Regions from separate parts of the Pelotomaculum sp. PtaB.Bin117 genome, predicted to be linked through region 1. Evidence: a T-box and tRNA genes for the amino acid it is inferred to sense, from the RefSeq annotation. Region 1 holds a T-box; the other holds one or more tRNA genes.
What was found. A T-box is a leader RNA that pairs with one kind of tRNA and senses whether it is charged. The one in region 1 lies ahead of thrS (threonine--tRNA ligase), so its partner is inferred to be a tRNA-Thr.
Positions count from the first base shown of each region.

Region 2: it has a tRNA-Thr gene. The T-box ahead of thrS (threonine--tRNA ligase) is inferred to sense a tRNA for this amino acid. The anticodon was not compared.

Region 1 covers NZ_MVQM01000113.1:14,091-24,754, forward strand. The annotation lists gene A4E54_RS07610 (GtrA family protein) at 1-325, shown strand, start outside; gene A4E54_RS07615 (mannosyltransferase family protein) at 329-1,432, shown strand; gene A4E54_RS07620 (universal stress protein) at 1,573-1,995, opposite strand; gene A4E54_RS07625 (class I SAM-dependent methyltransferase) at 2,411-3,142, shown strand; tRNA gene A4E54_RS07630 (tRNA-Ala) at 3,219-3,294, shown strand; gene A4E54_RS07635 (hypothetical protein) at 3,628-4,557, opposite strand; gene A4E54_RS07640 (DUF3231 family protein) at 4,843-5,862, shown strand; gene thrS (threonine--tRNA ligase) at 6,127-8,049, opposite strand; T-box leader at 8,108-8,309, opposite strand; gene ytxC (putative sporulation protein YtxC) at 8,402-9,343, opposite strand; gene A4E54_RS07655 (zinc metalloprotease HtpX) at 9,347-10,195, opposite strand; gene A4E54_RS07660 (hypothetical protein) at 10,339-10,664, opposite strand, start outside.
Region 2 covers NZ_MVQM01000151.1:22,284-43,629, forward strand. The annotation lists gene A4E54_RS11120 (aminotransferase class V-fold PLP-dependent enzyme) at 1-913, opposite strand, end outside; gene A4E54_RS11125 (hypothetical protein) at 1,204-1,353, opposite strand; gene A4E54_RS11130 (hypothetical protein) at 1,990-2,520, shown strand; gene A4E54_RS11135 (hypothetical protein) at 2,719-3,012, opposite strand; tRNA gene A4E54_RS11140 (tRNA-Thr) at 3,280-3,354, opposite strand; cyclic di-GMP riboswitch class I at 3,677-3,760, shown strand; gene A4E54_RS11145 (hypothetical protein) at 3,798-4,034, shown strand; gene A4E54_RS11150 (DUF2225 domain-containing protein) at 4,512-5,837, shown strand; gene A4E54_RS11155 (TetR/AcrR family transcriptional regulator) at 5,845-6,408, opposite strand; gene A4E54_RS11160 (ABC transporter permease) at 6,434-7,543, opposite strand; gene A4E54_RS11165 (ABC transporter ATP-binding protein) at 7,544-8,461, opposite strand; gene A4E54_RS11170 (ABC transporter ATP-binding protein) at 8,461-9,339, opposite strand; gene A4E54_RS11175 (HlyD family secretion protein) at 9,369-10,352, opposite strand; gene A4E54_RS11180 (GNAT family N-acetyltransferase) at 10,638-11,723, shown strand; gene A4E54_RS11185 (protein-L-isoaspartate(D-aspartate) O-methyltransferase) at 11,809-12,495, shown strand; gene A4E54_RS11190 (vWA domain-containing protein) at 12,507-13,721, opposite strand; gene A4E54_RS11195 (vWA domain-containing protein) at 13,757-14,959, opposite strand; gene A4E54_RS11200 (AAA family ATPase) at 14,966-15,850, opposite strand; gene A4E54_RS11205 (acyl-CoA dehydrogenase family protein) at 16,263-17,420, opposite strand; gene A4E54_RS11210 (enoyl-CoA hydratase-related protein) at 17,542-18,324, opposite strand; gene A4E54_RS11215 (3-hydroxybutyryl-CoA dehydrogenase) at 18,343-19,191, opposite strand; gene A4E54_RS11220 (acetyl-CoA C-acetyltransferase) at 19,287-20,471, opposite strand; gene A4E54_RS11225 (electron transfer flavoprotein subunit alpha/FixB family protein) at 20,642-21,346, opposite strand, start outside.

The DNA of each region.
Region 1 (10,664 bases):
TATCGACAGTATCTTTTTTTATACCGCGGTAAAAGGTTTTAGTTATTTTTGCGGTATCGTCAACAGCTTTTTTCTCAACCGCTGCTGGACATTTAAAACAAGCCCGGAAGAAAACGAAAAATACAGGTTTCTCAAATTCACCGTGGTCAACGCGCTAGGTCTTGGAATAAACAGTACTTCTTTATATGTACTGCTGCATTATTACGATTCGAAGATTATAACGCTTTTTTTAGCTACCGCTATTTCGTTTGGCTTTAATTTCATCCTTAGTAAATTATGGGTTTTCCGCAAAAGCAAAATGGTGCCCAAAACAACCGGGGGTTAAGTCGTGTCAAAAGAAGATTTTACACGTGTTGGTTATCTCTATTTTCTCAATAAGATTTATATTATTTTTTTAATTTGGTTAACCCGAGATGTCTTAAACGCATTTCTCCCCGCAAACTCTGATGGACTTCATCCCAACGTTATTTTTGACTCTTTGCTTCATTGGGACGCCGGTTGGTTCTTAAGAATAGCCGGACAAGGTTATGATTTTGACAGTGCCCCTTTTTTTCCCATGCTTCCCTTTCTAATCCGCCTGCTCACTTATGTTGTTGGAAACGGAATAATAGCCGGTTTTTTAATTACCAATATTGCGCTTTTTATAGCATGTTACTTCCTTTATATTATTGCTAAAGAAGATTTTGACCAAAAGACCGCCGCAATGACAGTTTTTATAATGTTGTTCTTTCCTACCGCCATTTTTTTTACCTCCATTTATTCTGAATCCTTATTTCTGGCTTTTGCCCTGGCTTCTTTTTATTTCGCCCGGCGGGGGCGTTGGCCATGGGCAGTTCTCCTGGGCAGTTGCGCGGCACTCTCCCGGAATATTGGGATAGTCTTGTTTTTTGTCTTTTTGTACATGCAATATCATGAAAACAATAAAAGAATAATATTGAAAAAAACAATACCACTCCTATTAATACCAGCGTCACTGTCTATCTTTATGCTTGTCTTATGGAAGTATGCCGGGGATCCGCTGGCTTTTTCCCATTCATTAAACACCGAGTTTTGGGGATACCGCCACTTCGCATACCCGGGTGCGGGCCAATTTCTGAACCTGAATATTTTTTTCTCTGATAGTAATTTTTATAATCTTTTTGAATCGGGAATGGCATTTTTATTCCTTTACTTAATCATAAAAAGTTTTAAATATTTAGAGGACAAGCCACAATTGATTTTCCTGACACTGGGATTCTTAATTCCGTTTTCTTCCGTGGTAGATAACCTGCCCCTTGGTATGCCCCGTTATATACTGGTTTTGTTTCCGGGGTATATCGCCCTGGCCCGCCTGCTCTGTAAAAATGGCTTGACTCACGTATATTCGGTCATTTCCATCCTGGTTTTCTCAGCAGTAGGTATTCTTTTTGCCGCTGGGCACTGGATCAGTTAACACCCAAGAAGGATGGTTAATTACCCAAGCACATGTTATTTTACTATATGGCTGCCAGAAGTGGCAGGAAGAGATATCCTATAATGACCCCGTTCTCAAGAAGACACGGAAATGATTTTGCAAGTTATTTCCTTGCTCCCTTATGGAACGATCATCACTGGACAAGTTGTCTCATGGAGTACATGGGTAGCCACACTCCCCATAATTGCTCGTTTAACGGCTCCTAATCCTCTATAGCCCATCACAATGAAGTCGATAGAGCTTTCTTCTGCTTCCGCACAGATCTCTTTACCGGGGTCTCCGATTCTAATAACGGTGCGAACAGGAATGGAAAAACTATTTGTGATTTCGAGTGTGTGATCTAACACCTCTTTGCTTAATTCTTCTTGAAAAGAACGGATTTGTTCTTGACTAAAAAAACGCTTTATATTGGGTGTATTATAGCTGGGTTGGACATTTATTAGAATAATTTCTTTATTCTTTCCTTCTGCAAGAAAAATCGCAAAACGAACTGCTTTGTCGGAACCAGCAGATCCATCAACTGGTACTAATATTTTGATCATATACAAACACCCCTTGTTATATTGCTCTGATCCTTACTGATTGCAATGAGATAATATCATACAGTTAACTACTATTATTTATTTTATTATAATTTAATCTTAATGTAAGCGTCAAATCTCCCATGAACTGGTGTAAATGCCATGTCACGATTCATCCGGCGTATCTTTTTTCGGTTAATCAGCAGATGAAAATTCAAGGTGATGGTTCGATAACCCTGGCGGGGTGAGCCGTATGGCTCTCATCGATTCGACGCATATGGGAGCATTATAAAGTTGCTGGATACAAATTATTAATATTGAATTATTAAAGCATGCCAGTTATCATGTGGAACCCCCGGCCAACCATCCACATAGTATATATAGAATTCGTAAAGGGTTATTATTAAATCATCCAAAGTAAAGTGTGGTAACGTACATGACAACTTATCTTGACGCAGTTACGGCTTTGGGAACAGGCAGCTTACATCCGGGAGGGTTCTACCACACTCTAAATGTACTTAATCAGGTTAGTCTATCAGTTGAAGATATTGTTCTTGATATCGGGTGTGGTACAGGTCGAACCGCTTGCCATATAGCGAAAAGTTCAGGCGCATATGTTTTTGCCCTGGACAACTCTAAAGAAATGTTGGAAAAGGCCAACTACAGGGCAACGCAAGAAGGTGTGCAGGTACAGTTTGTGCATTGTGACGCTGGAGAAACACCATTCAAAAGTAAAGTTATCGACTTGATCTTAATTGAATCGGTACTAATATTTTTGCCGGCTGCTACTGTATTGCGAGAGTGTAATAGAATATTAAAGAAAGAAGGGATATTGATTTGCATTGAGATGTTCGCAAACAAATCAATACCCCGGATAGCGCGGGAACAAATTCAAGCCGCTTGCAATTTACCCCAAATACCTTCTTTTGAAGAGTGGCTGGAAGTATTTCATAATTCCGGATTTTTACCAGTTAAAGCACATCGAAATAATTTCCCGGGTTTTTTTGATAATATTAGGAACATACTGCATCCGGACCCTTACCAAGTAGTATCGCAAGGAATGAGCTCAAACCGAGAAGTCAGTAAGGTGATGTATAAATATATGCGGTTAATCCAAACACATAAAAAATATCTAGGATTTGGTACCTTTCTTATGAGAAAATCATAAGTATTGCTTGACCATAGTTAAAAAAAATGATAAACTATATTAGTAATATGTCAAATAAACTAAATATTAAAAACGTGGGGATATAGCTCAGCTGGGAGAGCGCCTGAATGGCATTCAGGAGGTCAGCGGTTCGATCCCGCTTATCTCCACCAATATTCATGCGGGATTACGGGGTTTGGTGATTAGCCAAAACCCCGTTTTGCAAATCAATTGCAAATCAGGGATTGTTCTGAACTATACTGAACACCATGGTATAAAGTTTCACTACGGGATTATTTCCGGTATTTTTTTATTTCAGTAAATTTTCTTCAAATATAAAATCGTCCAATTGCATAGCAAGATCGCGTTGCATTTCTACCGAAACGTGGCTGTAAATATATCTCCGGTTGTTTTTACCTGCTGTGTCCCAATCGTTTCAGAAATAATTTTCAGACTCCCGCCTGCTGGTTTTTTCAGAATCGTCGTCACAGTGGATATTTCTTTGTTTATTCATTTGCCTGAAGAGGATTACTTTTTAAAATATTTTCCACTTCTTCATATCCTGGTGGAAATGCATAGTTATATCGTGCGGGAAGCGCAAAAACGTAACTTGTGTTGCGACCAAGTTCGCTCGGATTGATAGGCGCTGCACCAATGTGGAATTCGTCCTGTTGAAGCATGTTCCACTGAGCAAGAGTAAATATCATAATGGGAATATCCTGTCGAGGATTTTGAGAAGTCCAATCAGGATGTCTGATGGAAATCATCGGGCCAGTTTCAATAATCTTGCCGGATTGTGGGCCTTTGAAAGCGTTACCCTCCCATTTACCAGCTACAATCGAATAACCTTTCCAACTCTCCGGCAAGGAAAAATCAAAACCATAATGGGTATTTCTATATACGATTGAGTTTGCTTCCTCGTAGACTCCGAGGGTGGCTGCGTCAATAAGCCATCGCTCCCCGGTTTTCTTTATCTTGAGTGTAATTTGCCGCTGTGCGGCAACCCCGCCGTTCACTTTTTCCGTGCTTGTTATTTCAATTATCTCGCCTTCAACTTCATACTCATATTCTGATAATTTCTTAATGGTCTCAATTTTTATGTGATCCGGCCATGGACTTGAAGTCAGCCTACCTGGAGCATTTTGAGGATCGCTTTGCCATTCTGCAAGAAGTGCGGGGGTTACAAAACCGCCGTAGTTCTCCTGGATACTCTTATTCACTATATCTTTAGGGGCTAAAAGCGAGACGGTTTGGAGTTTACTGCCGAAATCCTCAACCAGGCTCGTAACTGCCGCCTCATCACTTGCATCGGTTTGTTGCTGTGTCTCTTGGGATTGTCCTTCTTTATTCAATTGAGCATTGTTCCTTAAACTTGTGCAACCAAACAGAGAAACACTTAACAACATGGTAAGCGCAAACAAAAATGTTTTTTTCATACAATTGCCTCTTGAAAAATTCCTCCGTGAACTTCTTTCAGGCAGATTACCTTTGTATATTAGATGATAAATAATAAAAAAAGTTCCGTGGTATCAATTTTTATCGGAAGATCATTGGAATAATGTAAAATTAGCTTTTCCCGTTCCTCTTCTCCATGAAGGGGTATTTCTAAAGTCTTTGTACTGTGCAACAATTATTTATAGACCTTCAGGCCATTCATATACATAATTCCTCCTGATTTGCTTATTATAACTGTAATAAAAAACTACCGGAGGTCAGCAGGATTGAACATACTCTCAATATTACCCTCTTTTTCCAAGATAATTCCATTAACCAAATCAGAGAATAATAAACCTTTTCACGCCGGCGAAATATATTTTCTGTGGGAGGGTTTAACGGCAGGCTATGGGCTGGTTTCCGTTGCGGAAACATACTTAATGAATACAGAGGAAAGCGAAATCCATTTTCTTTTAGAATCTCTGGTAAAAGAAACTTACATGAAACGTATCAACCTATTAGAAAAAATTCTAAAAAAAGAAGGTTTCACAGTGCCAGTGCGCCCGGCCTCAAAGCTCTTACAGGGTAAACCCGGGGTTGGACAAGAAGTAAAGTTGAATGATGATGAAATAATTAACAATTTAATTGCCTGGGGACAGGTTACGTTAAATCAAGATGCCAAGGCTGTAGGAGCAATTACCAGAGAATCTGTTCGAAAGGTTTTTACTGATTTGCTTTTCGATAATATGAAGAACTATGATATGATCATGGACTTGGCAATAAATAGGCAAACGTTTATACCGGCTCCTCCCGCTACTGCAAAAGATAATAGCCTAAATATGGATGAAGTAGCCAGATTGTGGGAGGAAATTCACTTTAGGCACATCAGCGTAATCAACCTTACGGTATATTTAAGTAATACAAAAGACCAGGAATTAATTAAACTTTTAAAACGGGCATTATTTGAAGTAGCCCTGCCTCAGCTTGATCAAATTGAAACGATGCTGAAAAAAGAAGGTTTCACTGTTCCGACACGCCCTGCTGACAGATTAGAGCAAGGACCGCCCGGACAGGTAAGTAAAATCAATTTAAGTGACAATGAAATTCTTGGGGTGCTGTTAACGGCGGCACAAATCGCTATAATGTACCATGTTAGGGCTTACTCTCTAGCAATAAGGAAAGATGTGAAAAACCTATTTCGGGATTTTACATCGACTGAAGTAGAAGATTATCAGAAATTAATACAGTTAACAACTCAGCGCCATACCCTGGATAATCCCCCCGTTGTTACTTCTAGGCACGGATAAAATTTGTTATAATTTTTTATAATACTCCTCCATCTCACCGCAAGAGCGGAGATACAAATAGTGATGAAAATTTATTTTTCACGCTAACATAACTGCTGTTTTAACATTATCTTTTAAAATGTGCCACACCGTAATGGATTTTTGACGCATTTTTAACAAAATGAATACCTATCATACCAGCCAATAATAAACACTAAAACGCCCATGAATGATAATTGACAAGAAGCTTAATAAATATTTAATTTTTCATCCCTCCTGTATGTGTTAACGTTCTTTAGTCCTGATTTCTTCCAGTAATTTCCCCTCAAATTCACCGAGCAACATGGCCCCAAGATCTCCTTTAGCGCGGTGCCGCACGGCAACGCTGTCCCGCGCAATCTCTTTATCCCCGACAATCAGCATATAAGGTATCTTATGGGTTTGAGCCTCACGTATTTTATAATTCACTTTTTCATTACGTGTATCCAATTCAACTCTGATGCCAGCCTCTTCCAACCGCTTGACAACATTGCAGGCATATTCAGCGTGCCGGTCGGTGATGGCAATCACACGCGCCTGAACCGGCGCCAGCCAAGCTGGAAAAGCTCCGGCAAAGTGTTCTGTCAGGATGCCGATAAATCTTTCTATACTGCCAAAAACCACCCTATGGATCATCACGGGCTGGTGTTTTTGACCATCCTCACCCACGTAGCTCAGGTTAAATTTCTCCGGCATCTGAAAGTCCAGCTGGATAGTGCCGCACTGCCAGGTGCGGCCAAGCGAATCCTCCAGGTGAAAATCAATCTTGGGGCCGTAAAACGCTCCGTCCCCTTCATTAACTTTATATTTCAGCCCTCTGGCGTCAAGCGCGTCGCGCAGCACATCCGTGGCCATGTTCCAGACTTCGTCCGATCCCATCGCTTTTTCAGGCTTTGTGGACAACTCCACAAAATAGGTAAAACCGAATACTTTATAAAAATCATTTACCAAGTCGATAACCCCGATTATTTCTTCTTTAATCTGCTCCGGCAGCATAAAAATATGGGCATCGTCTTGAGTAAAGCACCGTACCCGCATCAAACCGTGCAGCACGCCGGAAAGCTCATGACGGTGCACCAGGCCCAATTCAGCAAGCCGGATGGGCAGTTCGCGGTAACTGTGCAGCCTGCTATTATAAATCAGGATACTGCCGGGACAATTCATCGGCTTGACCGCGTAATCACCTTCATCTATCTTCGTGAAATACATATTTTCGCGGTAATGGTCCCAGTGCCCTGAATTCTCCCATAAAGACCTATTAAGAATAATCGGTGTGCGTATTTCCTGGTAACCCCTCTTTTGATGCTCCTCACGCCAATATTTCTCCAGCTCGTTGCGCAGGATCATACCTTTGGGATGGAAAAAAGGAAAACCCGGCCCCTCATCCATGATGCTGAATAAATCCAATTCGGCTCCAAGCTTGCGGTGGTCACGCCGTTTAGCCTCCTCAATCCGGAAAAGATATTCCTCAAGCATGGATTTTTTCGGAAAAGATGTGCCGTAAATACGCTGGAGCATTTTGTTTCTCTCATTGCCCCGCCAATACGCGCCGGCCACGTTCATTAATTTTACCGATTTCAGTCTCCCGGTGGAAGGAACATGCGGGCCCGCGCATAGATCGGTAAAATCACCCTGCCTATAGAATGAGAGCACAGTATCGGGCGGCAGATCTTCAATTAATTCCGCTTTATATTTCTGCCCTTTTTCTTTAAAGAAATCAAGGGCTTGAGCCCGGGAGAGCTCAAAACGTTCAAACGGATAATCGGCCTTGATTATGGCCTCCATCTCTTTTTCTATTTTCCCCAGATCATCCGGCGTAAAATTCTCACTGGTATCAAAGTCATAATAATAGCCATCGGCGATAGCCGGCCCGATTGCGAATTTTGTACCGGGAAACAACTTTTGCACCGCTTGCGCCATAATATGCGCGGTACTGTGGCGATAAGCCCGTTTTCCCGCCTCATCTTCAAAGGAAATAAACTCAACGGAAGCATCCGTCATCATGGGCGTCGCCAAATCCATCAACTCGCCGTTCACTCTGGCGATAAGAGCCTCTTTAGCCAAGCGGGGGCTAGTGCTCTTCGCTATTTCCAAAAGAGTTGTTCCCGCCGGGTATTCTCTCTCTGCTCCATCAGGTAAAACAATCTTTACATTATTAACAGCATTCATTATCAACACTTCCCCTAAAACATATTATAACAAAATGAAAAACCCGCCTCTGACAACCGTCAGGGACGGGGTATTCCCGCTTCCACCCTGTTTAATCTTATTCACGACAGTTAACGGCTGTCTCCGGCGCGGCTTACTTGAATTTCAGCCGGCGGTTCCAAGGTGGTTTTCAACCCATAGTACCCAAAAGTGCTTGCAGCCAATGACACTTTCTCTCTGATGGCCAAGACAGGTCTACTCTTCCTTATCAACACCTGTTTCTTATATTGTTTCATTCAGTATTATTACAGCAGTATTATATTGATTTGCAGGATATTTGTCAACAAATCAAACAAACCGGAAATACCAATATTTAATTTTTCAAGGGATTACACAGTTCACAGCCCGAGCATTCACTGACCCTGCCGGCAAATACTTTTTTTATGGTTTCTATCGTTGCCGAATATCTTTTATTATATCTGCAGTGAAAAGTAATTCTTTGGGGAGCGACAGTAACAAGAGCACTTACCAATATATCCTCATAATTTATTTCGTTGTCCATCATGTCCACCAAAAATCCACCCATATAATCTCTCCTGACGGGTTGCATCTTATCGTCATAAAGCTTAAAAGCTCCATCGTTATCGATCAATACATGAATCATGCTAGCGCGAGGCTCTTGAATTTCCACAAAATATCTTAATAATTGAATAAATTCGTTGTATTCTCTTTCTAAAAGAAAGTCATCTACCGCTTTATCAGTTGCATCCTTTAATTCATTAATATACTCTTTTAGTCTAAAGCGAATAAAACCGTCAATAACAATGCTGTTGTTAAGTTTTAAGTAATCCAGCACTTTTCTAAGGATCCTGCTTTTCCGGTTCAACCGGTAAACAGATTTACGTGGTTCATTTGCTTTCTTGTTAATGTGTTGCAACGCATAAGTATATATTGTTCGCTTTTCTTCATCTCCATAATAATAATAATTTTCACAAATAATGTTCTTTAATAAAAAAGCTTCCCAATGAGACAGAATAATTTCAGATATTATGTCCGCCACATATGTTTTTATGATAATTTGCGGATCATCTTTCAGCTGATGGTAGTCCGGGAAACCGGTCAAGCAACAGGAAAAAAAAGTAAACTCGCCGTCTGACCTTTCTTCCAAATTTATCTTTAAACCATTTCTTTCAAACAGCTTCAATCCCCGGCCTAGTTTTGCCTTTAACAAATCGACATGCTGTGTGCAACCGATAGAAATAATCTGGTCAACCGTACTATCACCACCTCTTGCGTAAGTGTATGCTTGTTTAATAAATTAAATACGTAACTTCTCCAGCCGCTTTACCCTTTCGCCGACAGGTGGATGAGTGCTGAATAAACGGGTTATTGAGGCGCCTGAAAATGGATTAACAATAAAAAGATGCGACGTTGCGGGATTGGCCTGCATCGGAATTCTATGCGCCGCACTTTCCAATTTAAGCAAAGCGTCCGCCAAACCTTCCGCATTGCCTGCTATGCGTGCGCCGGTTTGGTCGGCCAGATACTCTCGCGATCGGGAAATCGCCATTTGAATAATCAAGGCCGCTATCGGCGCTAATACAGCCAACAAGAGCGCTCCAATAAAGCTGCCGCCACCCTCGTCATCATCGCGGCCGCCCATACCACCCAAAAAAGCTCCCCATTGGATTATATTCGCTATCATGGTAATCGCGCCGGCAAAGGCGGCCGCAATGGCGCCAATTAAAATATCTTTATTCTTTATATGTGAAAGCTCATGCGCCAGAACGCCTTCCAACTCGCCCCGGTTTAAAATGCGGAAAAGTCCTTCGGTGACGGCCACAGCCGCATGGGACTGATTTCTTCCCGTGGCAAAAGCGTTGGGTTGCTGCGACGGGGTAATATAAAGTCTGGGCATGGGCATTCCCGCCTGACTAGTCAATCTCCGCGTTATATCGTATAATTCCGGTGCTTCTGCTTCAGAAACAGGCCGCGAGCGGGTCATGGAAATAGCAACCTTGTCGCTGAAGTAGTAACTAAAAAAATTCATGCCCAGGGAAATTACAAAAAACAGTATGGCTCCGGATTTGCCAAAGGCGGCACCGCCGATCAAAACCAGGATGATTGATAACGCGCCCATGAGAAGCCAGACCTTTAAGCTATTCACGTTATAAATGCCTCCCCAATGTTAAAAGTATTAACACATCTATTTTATTTTAGTCAGCAAATATTTACAACCATTTCCTTTTATAACATGCGATATAAAATAAAAGGAGCGAGTAACTCGCTCCTCTTAGCAGCAATATTTATTTACAAAAGAATTGATAATAAACCGAGTGGACTGTTTAATTGCAGAACATCCGCCACGTTAAAATTCAAGGTAACATCTTTTGATACTTTTAATGGCACCACCTCTAAAGTAACAGTTGCTTGAGCATTTGTTCCCTGAACGGAAATATCACGGACGTTGGACAGCTTTACGTTGCCTTTCAATTTTTCGATTAAACTTTCCGCGATAGGACTGGCGGCTCCAACATATTTCTGAACGACTTCAGTATTTCCGTCGTTTATCCCGTTAATCAGTTCAGTCACTGCGTCACGCACATCTTGCTCGGTAACCGTTTTCTTGGGCGTTT
Region 2 (21,346 bases), on a different contig from region 1:
TAATGTTTTGCATACCGATCATACTCAATGTTTTTACAGCCGCTTGCAGACTGAGCGCTCCCATCATATTTGGCGTCCCTGCTTCTTCTTTATGGGGCGGGTCATCCCATAACACGTCAGTGTGGGTAACAGTCCGCACAGTGCCGCCTCCGGCATATTCAGGGGCGCCGTTCATAAAAGTTTCCTTAGGGCCTATCAGTACTCCCGTCCCAAACGGCGCATACATTTTATGTCCTGAAAATGCAAGATAATCAATATGACCGGGAGAATTGACAGGCTGCATGTCTATTTGAGCATGAGGTACAAGCTGAGCTCCATCAACAAGTATTTTTGCATTATATTTATGGGTTATTTCAGCTATTTCGTAAATCGGATTGACATATCCGGTGACATTGGAAGCTCCGGTAACCGCTACTAATTTTACAGCGTTCTTATATTTATTCAATTTACAGACTAAGTCATCAAGGCATAGCCTTCCATCATCGTCTATTTCTATATAATCAACATGATGCTTGTTTCTCCAGGGAAGATCATTAGAGTGGTGTTCCATTTCTGTGGACAAAACCACGCTTTTCTCATTATCGCAATAAAGCCGGTGAGATAATTTATTTATTGCTTCCGTAGTATTCTTCAAGAAAATCACAGTATCATAATTAAGGTCTGCCTTAACAAAGTTTGCGATTGTTAATCTTGAATTTTCATACAATTCAGTTGAAAGCCGGGATTTATATCCTGCGCCGCGATGAACGGAGGAATACATAGGGGCAAACTGGATAATTTCCTGCAAAGCGCAGACAAACGGCGGTGTGGTGGCTGCATTATCCAAATTAATAGAAGTAATCCAGCTGCCGTTAAGAAGTGGAACTTTAATATTAACTCCAACAACCAGTTCCCGGTAAACAGATCGGGGCATGAAAATACCTCCAGATTATTTTTTCAAAATTATAACCACCGACTCATTTAGGACCGGTGGTTATAGAGATATACTTCAAGAATCACTCCATCTCTTTTATAATATATGCGGTGGCTGAATAATTTGTTAATATGGATGGTCACATACCGTGGATATTTTTATGAAATAATATGGATATATTAGATTAAAAAGTAACTGCCGGCTTTACTCTCTTTGGGACCTTGCTCGACGGTGAGCAGAGTATCGAAGACACAGCCTCCTTGCGGGGAGGCTGTTATCACTTTATTTTCTTAACTGGGCTCTGTTTCATCGAATGAAAGATTGGTGACCCTGGTAAAATTGCCTTTTTTTATCTCTTCTTTACTGGCTTCTTTTTCCAATAAACCTTTAGATCCTGGCGCCATTGTTGGCACCTTTTTCTTTCGGTTTGCTTTCTTCATTTTGTTTCACCCCCTTTAACTACATCTATCTTACCCGTATAAGGATGTTAAACACCCTTAAATATTATTTAGCAATTTCTTCAAGTTCTTTAGCTGAACCAACCATTTGTTTCTTTATAATTCACAATAATTCACACATTCAGCACCTGTTTCATATAGTGTAAAAAACAAAACTAAGGAGGTTCTTTTTAATGTCCGATGTTATCGCTGAAGGCGCAGGTTTTGGTAATTTCGGGTTTATCATCTTCTTAATCTTTATCCTGATTGTCTTTGGTATTGGCATTTGTGGTGGCGGCTGCATTTAAAACGTTGCAATTCAAATAGCAAGCTTAAACCAACAATTAAACTCCATATACCCAAGTGGAGAAAGACAAAAGGGCAGGCTTACACACCTGTCCTTTCAGTTTAAAATGGATCTCCCGAACAGAAGGCAGATAGCCTTTTGTCCTGGAAATTTTTTGTATAGCATCATGGATTCGGCGTTCACGATTATCTATGCGCAAACTTCCTCACCGCTATTTAACAGCCTCATAAACTTGTGTTTGGCAAGCCAAGCACCATACTCAACCGACGGTGATGGCAACCCGCTCCTATAGCGGCATTTACTCTATTTTAAATAATATTGGGGTGCGTTAATTGAATTATTTTTATGGAATTCTGTTGGTAATGCTGGGATTTTTAATTTTAGCCCCTTATATTTTCAAAATCAAAATACCGATCTTTGTTGCCTCAACTTCTATAATCGTTGTTTTTTTAGGAGTCACATTATTTACTCATGGCCCCGGTTTAGAATCCGATAATGATATTGTTTTTAGCAGTAAAACCGTTCAAGTTACAAATCCAGCTAAAAAATATAATTTAACTTTTAGTGGAGGCACAATTGATTTATCAAATGTAATACCTCGGCACAAAGGTGAAAAGATAATAATTAACAATGTCTTTTCATGTGGAACCATTAAAATAAAACCAGAAACACCAGCTACGATTAAAATTAGTTCCGCATTTGCAGTAGCCAAAACACCAGATAAATCATCAGTTTATTTCGGAAGTTATAATTACAAAACAAAAAGTTTTATTGAGAACGCAAATTACTTTGACATTGAAGTAAAAACCATATTCGGCACCCTAAACATTGACGATATGATTAAAACAAAGACTGTGCAGTAAATTACGTCGTCTCCGATTTGACAACGGCAGATTACTGGTTACGGAAACGACGTCTCAACAAAAAGATTGTACAAGCAAGCCTCCCCCCGGCTACCCGTCATTCATACCTGCGGCGTTTCACTGGCCTGCTTTTTTGGTAAAACCAAAGCCGCCCTGCCGGACGGCCAATTTATTAAACCTGGCTTATTACAGTCTTACTTAAGCGTTAAAGCGCTGCTTTATTTCTTCAGCAATTATTTCAATATCAACGTTTTCATTGTCGGAGTATATATTTTTACATTCTACCCTATACTCGGGAATTGTTTCTGCCGCTTCCTTTACCCTGAATAAAGGAGACAGCGCTGTATATTCAATTACATCTTTAGAAATTTTATATTCAGCCCTCATGATTATGGTTTTTGCAAACAGCTTAAGCAAATCTTCATTGTTATCGCCGCGAATTAAATCCCTCGGAATTTTAAACTTACCAACCCTATTTATTAGATCACTCACAAATAAAACCTCATCTACTCTTATTATCTATTCATTCTGGCATATTTTCTGGTACGAATCAATGAGCCCATTAACTGCTGAAGTAACGATTAAAAGCGTTTTGTTTAGTCAAGTAAATATTAGTTGGGAGCGCACCTGTCTTTTGGTTTTGCTCGGTTCTGTTAGGCATGGATAAGTCTCATTTTAAAATGTTTGGCACACTTTTGACTTCTAATAGCTAATGGCAAGGACTTCCAACCTCGGAACCCTTGCCATTGCTGTATAATTTGGAGCTGATGGTGGGATTTGAACCCACGACCTGCGCATTACGAGTGCGCTGCTCTACCCCTGAGCCACATCAGCAAATTAGTTCTTTCTCAGTTAATAACTAGTGTATCTAATATTTTATCTGAACAAGTGGTTAAAGTCAACTTTACTCAAATCTCACTTTACTCAAATCACAAGTTTATCCAAATTCCTTTCTTAATGAATTGACTATCTTATAATAATGAGAGCTATAAAATATGATCTGCTACGCAATTTCCCATAAATTCCATTTATAAACTTAAACATTTTATTGCTATCTGAATGTTAACTGCCAAACAGGACCAGAGTCCCGTAACAATAGTTCTTTTTTCATATTTCCTTATATTAGACAGCTTTATATAATAATATAAAAGACGCAAACTGAAAAGAGCAAACATAGTGAAAACTATGGACGCAAAACCACGGGTCTAAGGCATATTGCCATGATAGCCGGGTTACCAGTAACCCCGGTATTTCCTTTCACAAAGAAGGGTTAGCGGATGCGTTATGGAAAAATGTTTTACTTAAACGTTCTTAATATCATTTTATTAGTACTAACTTTATTAATATTAGTAAAATATTACAGTCCAATGCTTGCTGTTGGCATTGCCCTTTATTTATTGATGGGTTTTGACGATTCACGTAACAAGTTTTTCTCCCGCGCTAGTGAACAAAACCATACAGTTATAGTAACTGATTGGATAAAAAATGAAGTAAAGGCAACAATTATAAAATAAGTTAATAATATTATTAAAATGTGTTATTTTTAGGACTGAAGTCCTAAAAAATTGGGATATGCTACCCATGTGTGACAAATAAAAATAATTATAATTATTTTTAATACCTCCTTTAATATAATCACCCATCTGCGGGGTTTTACCCCACCATTCCCTTTTTTCCATAACAACAGGGAATTTTTTTTTGCTTCTAAATCGTATTTCCTTTACAGAAGCACTTAAATCTTTTTAAATATCTAAAAAAGTCAATAAAATCCATATAATAAGAAATAAATATACCCGCTTTTTCAGTTTAGAGAAATATATGCCTTCATCATAATTAAAAATTCCTTTCAAATACCATTTTAGTAGTATAAAATATTAATTGAAATTTCAAAGGCGGGTGAAAAACATTATATGGATGCTCTTGAAAGCATTTTGAAAAAAATATCTTTTTTTCAAAACTTAAACTGTCCTTTGCAAGACCTGGTTAAAAAAATGCATCTGGAACGTTTTGAAGAAAACACAGATATATTTTCTGAGGGAGATCAAGGTTCAAGCTTATACCTAATCATATCAGGAAGGGTTTTAATATATTCAAAATCGTCCACCGGGCAGGAAATGGCTATTCAAACACTTGAACCATCAGATATTTTTGGAGAAATGAGTCTGCTAGACGGCGGATATCGCTCGGCCTGCGCAAGGACATTAGAAAAATCAATAGTTTTTAGTCTGGAACGGAAAGATTTTTTGGAGTTTCTAGACAACAACCCCAAAGCGGCGGTGACCATTATTGAAACTTTAAGCAAAAGACTCCGGCAATCAAATATCCGAAATAAAATATTAATTGAAACCAACCGCAAGCTGTCTACTCAGAACAATGACCAAAAGCAGAGCGCCGGCAACACACCCGGACAGGCTACTGACGAACAACAAGAACAGCTAGCCGAAGAAAAAAAAGAATATAGCATTAAAGCAGATAGAGCCGGTATGGAAGAGAGGGAGGAAAGCGGTTTCGCAGGAGTATTGGAACAGCATTTATATGAAGTCGAGCATTCTGCGGAGGAAGATGAAAAGCCAAGAGTAAAAAAAGATACTGACCTGAGAGAAATGTTATATAATAAAAAAGTTGTTTGTCCAATTTGCAATTCAAAATTCGAATCACCGAAAGCTCTGTCAAAATACGTTCAAACTACGAAAATGGATTATGATTTCTGTCAGTACTACAAAAATATTAATCCGCTTTTTTATGAAATGATTGTATGTCCCATTTGCGGTTTCACCTTTAACGAAGAAATACTTGGCATGCGCCTGAAAAAAGAGCAGTCGGAAGAAATAAAATCGCGCCTGATGACATTCTGGCAAGAGAATAAATTAAAGGACTATAGTGGAGTTCGTACTCTGGAAGAAGCCATAGAAACTTTTCTGTTGGCTATCTACAGCCTCCAGGGCAGACCTGTTAAAAAATCCCTGATGGGTATGCTGTTTTTAAAAATTGCCTGGCTCTACAGGTTTAAACATGAAAAAGTTCAAGAGCGAAAGTATATTGAAAAAGCCTTGACTAGCCTTTCAATAGCTTTTGAAAGTGAGGATTTTTCCAATGTCAGGTCGGAAATAAATACGGCATACTTGTTGGGCGTGTTAAATATGAATTCGGGCAATTACAGAGAAGCGGCCAAATGGCTGGACCGTGTCCTGAGACACCCGTCAAAATCAATGTTTCCAATGGTAATTAACCAGACCAGGGAACTATGGTCCGATGTACGGCAAAAATTACGCGAGGGAAAAGAACAGAAAAAACTAAATGAAGACGTTTCCGAATGATACCTGTTTATTCCTTCATTACAATACCGGATAAAAAAATTGTAAATAAGGTCTGAATTGTTTCTTCCACGGATAAGTTATTTTCTATTATAAAAGCCGGGTTAACCACCGACCTGATACTGGCCATCAATGCTGTGGTGAATATTTTCGGATTTATGGGTTTAAAACAACGGTATTCATCGCTTAAGAGAAGATCATCAAATAACTGTTGGATTCGTTCTGCGCGAAACCGTTCGATTTTTTCCCAGAGATGAGGGTAATGCCTGTGCAGATCATGAAGAGCCGCCGGGGTAATTATTTGGGTTATCTGCGGAACTATTTTTATAATATTTGACATTTTTTCCACCGGGTTCTCGCAAGAATCCAACATCTGCAGTATTTTTTGTTCATAAATACTTAAAATATCATCCAGCAATGCGTCAATTATCTCTTCTTTACTATTAAAATAACGGTAAATAGTCCTTTTACTTACTCCGGCTCGCGCTGCCAACTCATCCATTGTGGCGCCGGAGAATCCTCGCTGCGCGGCCAGTTCTTTTAAGGCATGCAAGATCCTTTGCTTGTAATCCATTCCATACACCACCCGGACGCATTTTTCATGCAATTTTCTTCTTAAACTTGATAATACTCAGCGTCATCATAATCACCGAGAAAACGAGCAGTGACATAACCTGGGGAATTAAGTACGGAAAGCCGATTCCTTTTAATACGATTCCCCTGATAATCGTCAGGTAAAAGGTCAGGGGAAATATATTTCCAATGTATTGGATTATTGAGGGCATGGCCTCCCGGGGAAACATGAAACCGGACAGCATGATGCTCGGTAGGAAAACGAAGAAAGACATTTGAAAAGCCTGCATCTGGTTTCTGGCTATATTCGAAATAAAGATGCCGATTCCCAGTGACGCTGTAATAAAAAATAGTGTTAACAAATAAAGCTGCAATATACTGCCGCGTATGGGCACCCCAAATACAACTCCACCCACCAGCAGGGCGACGGTGATCTGCAGGTAGCCGAGCGCGATATATGGAATCACCTTGCCGATCATTAACTCATATGATTTTACAGGTGTGACCATGAGCTGTTCCAGGGTGCCCTTTTCACGTTCCCGGACTATCCCCATGGAGGTCATCATCACCATAGTCATGGTCACAATAATGCCAAGAATAGCGGGAACCATATAATACGCGGTGATGCCGTCAGGGTTATACCAGGGGCGCACCCTGATATCATAAGGAAGGCTTTGCACGCCTGTTTTTTGCATAATGATTTTTTGTGATTTCAAAAGCCCGATTGAGTTGGCCACGGCAATAGCAGAATTTGACACCATGCTGTCACTGGCGTCCACCAACACCTGCACCGGCGCCGTCTCACCCTTTCTCAGCTTTTCCGCGAAATCGGGCGGGAAAATAATTCCCGCCTTGGCTTTGCCGCTGTCAATCATTTTTGTTATTTCCGCATAGCCTTTTGCTGTGCCGGTAATATCAAAGTATCCCGAAGAACTGAAAGAATCCAGGAGGTCCCTGCTTTCAATGGACATGGACTGGTCGAAAACAACGGTGGATATATGCTTCACTTCGGTTTGAATGGCGTAACCAAAGAGCAGCAACTGCACCAGGGGGAGCATGAAAACCATGCCGAGGGTCAACCGGTCCCTTTTCATCTGTAAGAATTCTTTCTGCAAAATTGCCAGTATTCTGCTCATTTAAGATTCCTGCTTTCTTTGCAGCTTGGCCAGGGAGATGAACACATCCTCCAGGGAAGGGGTGATCTCCCTGGCTTTTACCCCTGTATAGCGGTCAAATACCGCGACATTTCCTTCAGAATCAAGCAGCACATGCAGCAGCGGCCCATGGATGGAGCATTCTTTCACATAAGGAAGCGACTCCAGCTCCTCAATCCGCTCCATGGCGTCAGGCAGGTCCACTTCGACCATACATCCTTCAATTACATTATTTTTCAAGTTGTCCGGCGTGTCGTTGGCAATCAGTCTTCCCCCGGAAATAAAGGCGATATTGTGGCACCTTTCCGCTTCATCCATAAAATGAGTGGTAACCATAACTGTTGTTCCTTCATTAGCGAGCTTCTGGATAATTTTAAAAAACATCCGCCTGCTGGTCGGGCTGACTCCGCTGGTAGGCTCGTCCAGAAACAATATGGACGGGCGGGATATGATCGCGCATCCAAGGGCCAGCCGTTGTTTTAATCCGCCGCTCAAATTGGCGGGCAAATCCTTCTCCCTGCCGGCCAGCCAGGCCATCTCGATCATTTCAGCAACCCTTTTTTTGCGCTCGTGATATGGGATACTGTACATTCCCGCGTAGAACACCAGGTTTTCATAAACGGTCAAGTCGTCGTACAGGCTGAATTTCTGAGACATATAGCCGATCTTTTGCTTGATTTTTTCTGATTCCCGGGCAAGGTCATATCCAAGCACGGAACCGGAGCCCGAAGTGGGCTCCAACAGCCCGCACAGCATTCTCATCGTGGTCGTCTTTCCGGAACCGTTAGGTCCTAAAAAGCCGTATATTTCACCCGGCCTGATGTTAATATTAATTCTATCGACAGCGGTAAAAGAACCAAATGTTCTGGTAAGTTCACAGGTGGTTACCACGTATTCCATTAAACCACCTCTTCTTTTGTCACGGCTACGAAGACATCCTCCATCGAGGGCGGTATATGTCTCAGGTGGTGAATGGCCACCTTCTTTTCTGCAAGCAAATTAATGATGGCGGCTTTTGCCTGTTCAACTTCATATACAGCCACATGGTACTTATCGCCGTAGAAATCGCCGTCAACCACTTCCGGGAGGTCGTTGATAAAATCCAAATCCCGCGCATCTGCCTTCAGTTCCAGGATTCCATACGGGAAACTCTTTTTCAAACTGCCGGGATCACCGGTCGACATAATTATCCCCCTGCTTATTAAAGCAACTGTTTTACAGAGTTCCGCTTCATCCATGTATGGCGTAGAAACGACAATCGTGACTCCTTCTTTATTCAGCTGGTATAGAATTTTCCAGAATTCTTTGCGCGATTCCGGGTCAACGCCGTAGGTCGGCTCATCAAGGACCAACAAAGCAGGCTTGGCCAGAAGGGCGCAGGTCAGAGCCAGTTTTTGTTTCATTCCTCCGGAGAGGTCGTCGGCAAACCGTGATTTAAAACCGGCTAAACCGGTTATTTCCAGTATTTCGTCAGCCCGCCGGCGGATTGTCTTGCTGTCGATTTTGTACAGAGCGCCAAAAAAATTGATATTTTCCGCAATCGTCAAATCACCGTAAAGGCTGAATTTTTGAGGCATATAGCCGAAACTGTCGCTGTTCCTGCTGATCCTGCCGCGGGAAGGAGTGATTAAGCCGCAAAGCATGCGCAGCAGGGTAGTTTTTCCGGCGCCGTCCGGGCCAACCAGACCGAAAATATCGCCCCGGTCAATTTTTAAAGTAACTTCATTAACTGCCGCCAGGCCGCCGAACACCTTGGTTAACGATTCTGTTTCAATTATGTTATTAATGTTCATTTTATCCATCATCGTCACCTCGCCTCATCAATGATGACATCAGCAGGCATACCGGGTTTCAATATACCATTTTCATTATTAATTTTAATTCTAACCTCGTAAACAATATTGGTGCGTTCTTTCTTAGTCTGAATTGTTTTTGGCGTATATTCTCCGCTTGTGGCAATTTCTTCAATGATTCCCCCATATTTTGCCTCACTTCCGCTCACAGTGAAAGCAACCTGCTGACCTAATTTAATTTTGGGCAGGTCATCAGTGGGCAAATAAATTTTTATCCACATATCATCGAGGTTGACAGCGGTAGCCACTGAAGCGCCGGCCTGAATAAATTCACCCTCTTCAAAATTTTTTGTTAATATGACTCCGTCAACCGGGCTGAGCACACGGGTATCTTCCAAGGCCGCTTCTGAAGCCTTCAGGATTGCATTGCTTCTCTCAAGTTCAGCCCGGGCCGCCTCAATCTGCTCCGGCCGGTTGCCGGCCTTTAACAAGCTAAGCTTTGATTCAGCCGATTCCACCTGGTTTTTAGCTTGCTGTAAAGCTGTTTCCGCGTTATCCATCTCGGATTGGGAAATGGCGCTCGCCTGAAACAAGGCCAAAGCCCTGCCGTAATCTTTATCAGCTTTGTCATAATTAGTCCGCGCGGTGTTGACAGCAATTTCAGCGTCTTTTATTTCTTGCCACCTGGCGCCTGAAGTCAAATCAGCCAATTGCGCTTCAGCTTTCAAAACGCCAAGGGCGTCTCTCTCCTTTTGCGCAATCAAGTCATTGCGGACAACTACTGCCACAAGCTGACCCTTTTGCACGGGATCGCCGGCATTAAGCGCAATATTTTGGAGGGTTCCGGATACTCTAGCGCATAATTGTACTTTGGTCGCCTCAATAGTACCGCTTGCCTGGAGGCCTTCCGGCTGCTTTTTGCCATACCTGGCGTATCCCCAATAAGCGCCGGCGCTAAGCAAAGCTACCAAAAGCCCTATGGTGATTTTCCTTCTCATGCCTTGCCCCCGTTTCACTAAAAAATCAATCAATTGGTAAAATAAATTGCTCAAAAACAGGTAAACTATCACTACTATTTTAGTTTACCCGTACTCAATATACCACTTGTCCGGCTGTCTGACAACAATAATTTATATTTAATTTAAAACGCTTACAAATCAGAAATAATTTTTGAAAAAGGTAAAAAAGTTGAACCGTTCACACTCCTCTAAGTCTCCTGAATTATTTGTTCCAATGTCACACAGAACCGCATAACCTGTTAACAAAAACACGGGGGTGCTGTTTTGACTGTTGAAGTAATCGCGATTTCAGAACCGGATGAAATGAGGGTGTTTAACACCTTCCCCCGGGTGATATACCGTGGCTTTTTCAGTGCTCCTTCTTACCCACCGCTGAAACACTTAAGCTGTGAGTTTATGGATCCTCTATTTAGCAGGGTTACAGCCCAACCATTTCTGGCGGTAAGGAACGGACACCCGGTGGGGAGGATTGCCGCAAGCATACATAAGGCTTACCCTGTCAAAAAAACCGGGTTTTTTGGTTATTTTGAATCGCTGAACGATCAGACGGTAACTGCGGCACTGGTTAAAACGGCAACGCGCTGGTTATCTGACAACGGCATGTCCCGTGTAATCGGCCCGGTGGACTTGACCCCTCATGAACGTTTAGGATTGTTGGTGGAAGGCTTCACGGGGCATCACCATCCCGGCATGCCCTATAATCCTCCTTATTACGCAAACCTTCTCACCGGGTGCGGTTTTAAAAATGAGATAAACCTTTTCGCATATTTCTACAATTTGCGAAGGCCATTGCCGGATAAATTGCTCCAGGTGGCAAATCGTGCCGCCGGCAGGATTAAAAATCTGCGCTTAAGAGAAGTGAATTTTAATGACATAGACAACGAAGGTAAAATATTTTCTCACATTCATAACGGTTCAATGAACAATGGGTGGGGTTTCGTCCCCCTTTCCGCAAGTGAGGGCTCGGCAATCTGGCGAAAACTTCATGGAGCTTGTGAACGGGGCATGGTTTTGATAGCCGAAATAAACGGAGAACCCGCGGGCATTTGTTTAGCTATTTATCCAATAATTAAACAATCCTTGCCCGCGTTATTCAGCCGGCCCAGCTTACGGCTGGCAGTCCTGGCTGTCCTGCCCGAGCACCGTTTAAAAGGGCTGGAAGCGGCACTCATCCTGGAATTTATCCGGCGGGCCCGCGGCAAAGGGATATCCACAATTGAATTATCTCAGGTTGCCGAAAACAACCTGATGATGAACCATATTATTAAGCGCCTGGGGAATAATCAAAACGAGAGGACTTATCGCGTTTATCAAGCTCAAACCGATGAATTAAGCTCAATTGATTATTAAGATTATCCCTAGTATTATTAATTCTGCCGGGTGGAAATATTTAAGTCATTATCCGAATCAATATTCGTTACAAAGGAGAATCATTATGGATTTCCCGCAAAACAGCCACAACATTGCCGGTGACCGGGCGGAGGAACGGAGGCGAATGGTGGAAAAGCAGCTTATTCCCTACGGCATTTCCAATGAAGCTGTCCTGTCGAGCATGCTTGAGGTACCACGTCACCTTTTCGTTTCTGAACAACTACAGGCCTATGCTTATGCTGATTGTGCGCTTCCCATCGATGAAGGACAAACTATCAGCCAGCCGTATATAGTCGCCTTAATGGCTGAGGCCCTGAGGCCGGACCCGGCGGATGCAGTTTTGGAAATTGGCACCGGATCCGGATACGCGGCGGCAGTATTGTCGCGCATCGTGTCCAAAGTATATACTATTGAGCGCCATAAAAACCTGGCCGGACAAGCTCAATCACGTTTTCAGACTTTAAAGTACGAGAATATAATTGTCCGCATAGGTGACGGTTCAAAAGGCTGGACCGGAAAAGCACCCTTTGACGGGATCTTGGTGGCGGCGGGAGCGCCGGTTATTCCTGAATCCCTGGGCAACCAACTGAAAGCCGGCGGTTGTCTGGTGGTTCCGGTAGGGGATAGACATCACCAGGAGTTGCTGCGTCTGGAGAAAAAACCAGACGGCAGCTTCGACCGGGAAAACTTGGGTGGAGTGCGTTTCGTTCCGCTTGTTGGTGAAGAAGGCTGGAACGGAAACAAACCTTGACAACAATATAATCAAACACAGACCTTGAGCCGTTTTACCGCCTGCTGCAGCCCGCTCAACGACAACTCGAACATGGGAAACAATTCACGAACCATATTTATGGTATGCGCACGGTAATTCATACGCTCATCCCACCCTTGTGCCGGTATCGGGTTGAGCCAAACAGCGTGTTTGAAATGCCTAACCAAACGCTCCAGCCAGACCAGCCCGGACTCGTTATTCACAGATTCCCAGTCAATAGCCCCGTTTGCCATGGTCAATTCACCCGGAGCCATGCTGGCGTCACCGACTATGATCAGCCGGTAATCCGGATCGAGGTTATGCAGCAGCACATCATATGTTTTTACGGCATTGCTCCAAACACAGGCCGGCCTTAAGTAAATATCTTGATAAACGCAGTTATGAAAATAATAAACTTTTAAATCTTTTAAGTGAGTTGAGCGCTTGACCGCGCTGAACAACTTGCTGCAAAGGTCGATGTAAGGATCCATCGACCCGCCGGAATCCATCAATAGCACTACTTTCATTTTGTTCTTGCGCGGGCGGTCCCAGACAAGCTTCAGCCTGCCGGCATTCCGGCAGGTGGCATTAACGGTGCCGTTTAAATCCAACTCGCTCTTTAGACCTTCATGACGGGTAGTCAACTGGCTGAGAATACGCAAAGCGGCCTCAAATTGTCTTACGCCAATGATTACATCGCTGCGGTATCCCCGGTAATGCCGCCCGCCCGCCACCTTAACAGCCGAGCTGCCGCCGGAAGCACCGCCAAGGCGTACTCCACCTTTGGGATTGAAACCGCTATGTCCGAGCCGCGAACCGCCGCCCGTGCCGGCCAGGCTGGAGCCGCCCAGGCGTTTCTCGTCCTGCGTTTTCAACTTTTCATCCAATGTCTGGCGCAGCTTTTTTACATCCCAATCACGGAATAGCTCCTTCTCCTCCTCCTCCAGCGATATCAACAAAGGCGGCTGTTCTTCTTCCAACCATCCCAAAGCTTGTTCAAGAACCTTTTCGGCTGTTTCGACACCTTGAAAGTAATTTTGGAACGCCATGTCGTAATTGTCAAAATGGACTTCGCTCTTCACCAGCACCGCCCGGGCCAGATAATAGAACCCTCTCAAACTGGAAAAGGCCAGCCCCTTGCTCAGCGCTTCCATCAGGGTGATCCACTCTGTTAGGGAAACCGGCACTCCGGCCCTTTTCAGTTCATAAAAAAAATTAACAAACACGGAGCATCACCACCGTAATGTTCGATTAATTTTCATCAGAACCTTGCTTTAAGACTCTTTATCGCCTGCTCCAACCCGTCCAGGGTCAGCTCAAACATGGGAAACAGTTTTCTGACTAAACTGATGGTGTATGCTCCATAATACAAACGCGGCTCCCACCACTGGACTGGAATCGGATTCAGCCACACAGCATGCGGAAAGTGCTTGGTTATCCTTTCCAGCCAAAGCAGCCCCGGCTCGTTATCCATTTCCGCCCAGTCAATAGCTCCGCCGACCATGGTCAACTCGCTGGGCGCCATGCTGGCGTCACCTACAATGATTAACCGGTATTCCGGGTCAAGATCGCGCATAAAATCGTAGGTATTGACTGCATACCGGGAAACACACGCCGGGTGGGTATAGATGTTCGCATAAATGCAGTTATGGAAATAATAAAATTTTAAATCTTTAAAATGGGTTGACCGGTTAACCGCTGAAAACAGCTGGCTGCATAGGTCAATGTAAGGATCCATTGATCCTCCCGAGTCCATCACCACAACAACTTTCATGGTGTTCTTGCGGGAGCGGTCCCAAACCAGTTCCAGCCTGCCGGCGTTCCGGCAGGTAGCGTCGATAGTGCCGTCCAGATCCAGCACGTCTTTTTCGCCCTCAGTGCGGCTGGTAAGTTGGCGAAGTTTGCGCAACGCCACTTCAAACTGCCTGACCCCGAGAGTTTCATCGCCGCGGTATCCCCGGTAGCGCCTTTCAGCAGCCACTTTAACGGCCGAGTGATTGAGCGACTCGCCGCCGATGCGCACCCCGGCCGGATGATAGCCGCCATAACCGAACGGCGAACGCCCGCCCGTGCCGATCCACTTGGAGCCTCCGTGGTGCTGTCCGTCCTGTGTTCTTAACCTTTCGTCCAGTTCGCGGCGCAATTTATCCAAATCCCACTCTTGAAAAAGCTTGCGTTCTTCCGGTGATATCATGTACGGCGGCAAAGCGTCCTTTAGCCATTCCATAGCCTGCTCCAGCACATCCACCGGCGTTTCAATACCCTTAAAGTAGTTCTGGAAAGCAATGTCGTAACTGTCGAAATGGGATTCACTTTTAACCAGCACCGCTCTGGCCAGGTGGTAAAACCCGCTCAAACTGGAAAAAGCGAGCCCCTTGCTCAAAGCTTCCATCAAAGTCATCCACTCTGTCAGGGAAACCGGCACCCCGGTTCTTTTCAGTTCATAAAAAAAGTTAACAAACAAGGGGTATCATCCCCTCCATATGGTTTGAATGCTTGGTTTTGTTTTTGAAGAGCCCTGGCCGCCCCCATGGGTGCTCAGTCTCTTCAAGATAATATCGAAGTCCTGGTTCTTCTTGATTAAAACTCCCAAAAGGGGTATTTCCTTGCGAATCTTATCCAGGCTAATCCCGCCCACGGCCAGAGCCTGCACCCAGTCAATCAGCTCACTGGTGCTCGGCTTCTTTTGCAGCCCGCTCAGGCTCCTGATCCAGTAAAACGCTTCCATCGCTTCACCAATCAACCGGTCTTCCAGGTCGGGATGATGCACTCTAACGATTTCCTTCATCATCTCCGGATCCGGGAAAGAAATGTAATGAAAAATACACCTTCTCAAAAACGCGTCCGGCAGTTCTTTCTCGGCGTTGCTGGTAATAATCACAGCCGGCCGGTGTTTTGCCGTGATTGTCACCCCGGTTTCGGGGATAAAAAAGCTCATCATGTCCAATTCCCAGAGCAAGTCGTTCGGAAATTCCAGGTCGGCCTTGTCGATCTCATCTATCAGCAGCACAACCGGTTCATCGGATTCAAACGCCTCGCCTAATTTCCCTAACCGGATATACCGGCTGATGTCGGAAACGTCGTGTTCCCCGAACTGGCTGTCATAGAGCCTTTGAACCGTATCATAGATATACAGGCCGTCCTGAGCCTTGGTTGTTGATTTAATATTCCAGATAATGAGCTGTTGACCCAATCCCTCGGATATGCTCCGGGCCAGCATGGTCTTGCCGGTGCCCGGTTCCCCTTTAATTAATAAAGGCCTGCCGAGCGCCCTGGATACGTTTACACTGTTCATTAGATCTTCAGAGGCAATATAATTCGCCGTACCTCTGAATTCTTGCAATTTTTTTTGCATATATTCCCCCCCCATAAATTTAACATACTCTTTTTCTTTTTATACTATTCTTTTACTGGCCGCAAGGCAACTAATATTACCGCGCCGCCAACAATAACAATTTATCATAAAATTATCTTAGCTATCAATATTGGTTGCCCATGTATTTAGAATTCCGCAGACGGATTTCAGAATATTCGGGCATAATAAAGATTCTCTCTTTTGCATCCTGATTATTTACGAACATTATATCGTTTTTAGATTATCATGTAAATGAATCAGATACAAGCGCTATGCGCAAATAAAAAGGCCACTTTCTTATGACTGCCGCTAGCTGTGAATACTAAACCGGCAATCATAAAAAGGGTGGCCGCTATATTATGACTAGTGTGATTTCGGTCCTACTGGTTAGCCGTTAAGAACCCTTTTGATTCTAGCGGTCGGGCGCGAAACCAAGCTCAATGTTGGCGATGATCTGCATATGCATGTTGGAGGTTCCCTCCAGGGTCTCGAACTGTTTGCAGTCGCGGAGCCATCTGCCGCAAGGATACTCATTGGAATACCCGTATGAGCCGTAGATTTTCATGGCCAGGTTGGCGGCATGCACAGATGCCAGGCAGCCTGCCAGCTTGGCGGTGGAAGTCGCCTTCTGGCTGGGTAATTTGTTGTCTTTTAACCACGCGGCGCGGTAAACGAGTTGCTTGGCCGCCTCATCTTCCAAGATCATTTCAGCAATCTGCTGCTGAACCATCTGGTGTTTGCCGATCGGCACGCCGAACTGGAAGCGGTCGTTGGCATATTGAATGCAGCCATCCAGGCACGCCCTGGAAAGAGCCGCGCCGCCAACGGCACAACCCATGCGGGTGTTGTTAAGCTGCCACATGCAAATGAAGAAGCCTTTGTTTAATCCGCCCAACAGATTTTCTTTGGGAACCACTGCATCCTCGAAAATCAGTTCCGAGGTCGGAGCAGCATACATACCGACTTTGTCTTCCATAGGAATTCTTTGAACGCCGGGGGTGTTGTTATAGTCAATAACGAAGCAGGACATCCCTTTAACACCTTTGCCTTTTTCAGTGACAGCATAGAGCAGTCCGATATCGGAAGTGTGCCCGCCGGAAATCCAAGTCTTGGTGCCGTTGATCAGCCAGTGGTCGCCCTTATCTTCGGCAAAGCACTTCATGCTGGCCACGTCGGAACCTGTGTTGGGCTCGGTGATGGCAAAGCTTCCCGCCCATGTTCCATCCAGCAGTTTGGGGATCCATTTCTGTTTTTGTTCTTCGGTGCCGTATTCATTAATGGTCATGGCCGGACCCCAGCAGTTGCCGCTGATGGAAAGTCTCCAGGATGTATGGACCTTGGCTATTTCATACAGGGCGATAACGCCTTCCATCCAGCCCATGCCGTTTCCGCCGTATTCTTCCGGAATGCTCCAGCCCAGCAGGCCCAGTTCACCCATTTTGGTTAAAATCTCTCTGCGATAGTAATGGTTCTTTTCATCCTCTTCAACGTAAGGAGCGATTTCCTTTTCCGCAAAGTTGCGGGCCATATCCTGTACCATTTTTTGTTCTTCTGTCAACCCAAAATCCATTCTATTCCCTCCTAGTATTAAATTATATTGGTGCAAATGGTGATTTCTATAGCCCATTAGCTATTCACGGGCAGAAACCACCAAAAACATCTGGATTATTTAGCTGCAAAAACAGCATAAACTACTCGCCTTTAAACTCCACTTTACGTTTCTCTAAAAAGGCGCTCATACCTTCTTTTTGGTCGGCAGTTGAGAAAATCACGCCGAAAAGGTCGGCTTCAATATTAAAGGCCTTTTCCTGATCCATATCCAGGCCCTGGTTAATAGCTTCTTTGGTAAACCTTACGCCGACCGGACCCATTGAGGCAATGCGTTTAGCCATCTTCTTGCAGACATCCATCAACTCATCGGCCGGCACAACCTTGCTGACCAGGCCAAACCTCAGCGCAGCCTGAGCATCGTAAATATCGCCGGTAAAGAGTATCTCTTTGGCGACACCGGGGTTCACCAGCCGCGCCAGGCGCTGAGTGCCGCCGAAGCCGGCCATGATACCGAGACTTACTTCCGGCTGGCCGAACTTGGCCTTCTCGGAGGCCACGCGGATGTCGCAGGCCATGCTCAGTTCGCAGCCGCCGCCAAGGGCAAAGCCGTTTACCGCGGCTATCACCGGTTTCGGCATGTTCTCAATCTGGCTGAATACTTTTTGGCCATGACGGCTGAATTCCTGTGCCTGCATGGGAGTCAGGGATAACATGTAGGCGATGTCGGCGCCCGCTACAAAAGCTTTTTCACCGGCACCGGTTAAAATAATTACCTTTACCGACTGGTTAGCGGCTAATTCAGCCATGGCTTCGCCCAACTCCGCGATGGTCTGATGATCGAGCGCGTTCAGTGCTTTGGGACGGTTGATGCTCACCACCGCAATCTCGTTATCAAAATCCACCAGAATATTATTCCACGCCATTTTTACACCCCCGTCGCGTTAGTACTGGTAAAACCCTCTGCCAGTCTTACGGCCAAGCCAGCCGGCAGCCACGTATTTGCGCAGGAGCGGGCACGGGCGGTACTTGGGATCGCCGAGGCCGCGGTATAATACTTCCATGATTGACAGGCAGGTGTCCAGGCCAATCAGGTCACCGAGAGCAAGCGGGCCCATCGGGTGGTTCGCGCCCAGCTTCATCACCTGGTCAATCGCTTCCGGCGAAGCGACGCCTTCATGGAGACAGTATATCGCTTCATTGATCATCGGTATGAGAATGCGGTTTACCGCAAAACCGGGAGCGTCGTTCACTTCCGCAGGAACCTTACCCATTTTTTCGCTGGCAGTCTTAACGAGCTCATAAGTTTCATCGGATGTTGCCAGGCCCCGGATGACTTCTACCAACTTCATCACGGGAACAGGATTCATAAAGTGCATACCAATCACTTTGTCCGGCCGTTTAGTAACAGCAGCTACTTCGGTGATGGGCAGCGAGGAGGTGTTTGTAGCAAGAATCGCTTCAGGCTTGCATACTTCATCAAGTTCCTTAAAGATCTTGCCTTTGATTTCCATATTCTCAATAGCCGCCTCAATCACCAAGTCGACGTCCTTCGCGTCCTGCAGGCTGATGGACGGGGTAATTTTTGCCATTAAGGCTGCTTTGGCCGCTTCATCAAGACGCCCTTTGCTGACATCCTTTGACAGGTTTTTGTCTATCAAACCAATGCCTTTGTTAACAAACGTGTCATTGATATCATTAAGAACCACATCATAACCGGCAGCGATCGATACCTGAGCAATGCCTGAACCCATCTGGCCGGCGCCGATAACCATAATTTTCTTAATTTCCATATGATACTCCTTCCAAACCCTCATCCATCGGATCATGGCCTTATAACAACAATGAGGGTTTAATTTCTTTCCATGGTTAATCTCAACCGGACAATTTATTTAATATTTTCCACGGTCATCGCCACGCCCTGGCCGCCGCCGATGCACATGGTGGCAAGGCCGTAACGTCCGTTCCGCTTCTTTAACTCGTAAAGCAGGGTCGTCAGGATTCGCGCACCGCTGGCGCCGATTGGGTGGCCGATGGCGATAGCGCCGCCGTTAAAATTCACCTTGTCCATCGGCAGATCCAGAGCACGGATGCAGGTTAGGGCCTGCGATGCAAACGCCTCGTTAGCTTCGATCACGTCAAAGTCGGCCACGGTAAGTCCGGCCTTGGCCATCGCCTTCTTGCTGGCGGGAATTGGCCCGGTGCCCATATAGGCGGGGTCCACGCCCGCGGTGGCAAAGGATTTGATCACAGCCATGGGTTTTAGTCCCAGTTCTTTCGCTTTTTCAGCGGACATCACCACTGTCGCGGCAGCGGCGTCATTGATCCCGGAGGCGTTCCCGGCGGTAACGGTGCCGCCTTTTTTGAAAACGGCGGGCAGCTTGGCCAGGGCTTCTACTGTGGCGCCCCGGCGCGGTAATTCGTCCGTGTCAAAATACACGGGATCGCCCTTTTTCTGGGGAATAGGCACCGGGACAATTTCGTCTTTAAATCTTCCGGAATCAATGGCCGCAATGGCCTTGTTATGGCTGTCAACAGCCAATTGGTCCTGGTCTTCCCTGGATATTCCATATTTTACCGAGAGGTTTTCGGCAGTCATGCCCATGTGGATATCGTTAAAAGCACACCACAGGCCGTCTTTGACCATCTCGTCGGTAAGAGTGCTGTCGAACATGCGGTAGCCCCACCTGGCCTTGTCCAGCACGTAGGGGGCGGCGCTCATGTTTTCCATGCCGCCGGCCACGACTATGTCAGCCTGCTCGGACATAATTTGCTGGGCGGCCAGCATAATTGACTTCATCCCGGAACCGCAGACGATGCCCATTGTATAAGCCGGTGTTTCAATAGGCAGACCGGCTTTCAAAGAGGCCTGGCGCGCGGGGTTTTGACCGAGGCCTGCGGTCAAAACATTGCCCATGATCACTTCTTCGACTTGCTCGACAGTAATCCCGGCCCTCTTGATTGCTTCCTTAATCACCAAGGCGCCCAGTTCGACAGCAGGAGTATTCTGCAGCGAACCGCCATACTTACCCACCGCGGTGCGCACCGCGCTGACGATAACAACTTCCTTCATTTGGCACATCCTTTCTCTAAAAACGGCATCCTGCCTGATACGTAAATAAACAAAAAGTTTGCTGGAACCCTCCCCAAGAGACCCCTGGGGAACTCAATCCATTGAGGGTTCTGTCAAAAGTTTCTGCTTGAGAAGTGTTCCAGCAGCATTCACATATGTGAAACTAATTCTTATTTGGCTATAACTTTCTTGATTTCCTCGGTCAAGATAGGCACTACTTCAAAGAGGTCGCCGACAATACCATAGTCAGCCGCTTTAAAGATAGCGGCTTCTTCATCTTTATTAATCGCCACGATGCACTTGGAAGAGCTCATCCCGGCCATATGCTGGATGGCGCCGGAGATGCCGCAGGCGAAATAAAGAGTGGGGGACACAACCTTGCCGGTCTGTCCGACCTGGAGGTTTTGCCCGATCCAACCGGCGTCGACACAAGCGCGTGAGGCGCCGACAGCCCCGCCGAGCACGTCGGCCAGGTCTTCCAGAACCTTAAAGCCTTCCGGACCTTTCACGCCGCGTCCGCCGGACACGATCACGTTTGCCTCGGTGAGTTCCGGCCTGGAGGAAACCTGCAGAATGACATCTTTAATTACCTGGCGCAGGTCGGAGGCATCCAGGTTCACAGCGTAGTTAACCACTTCGCCTTTGCCCGCTGCCGGTTCGGCAGTCAGCACGTTGGGGCGGATAGTGGCCATTGCCGGGCTGGATTCGGGAACGCCGGCTTTTAACAAAGCTTTGCCGGAATATACGGGACGGGTGAATACCAAGCCGCCGCCTTCAACATCTATCGCGATGCAGTCGGACAGCAGGCCGGCTTTAACCTTCTGCGCTGTTTTGGCAGCCAGGTCGCGGCCCAGCACGGTGCAGCCGAGCAGCAC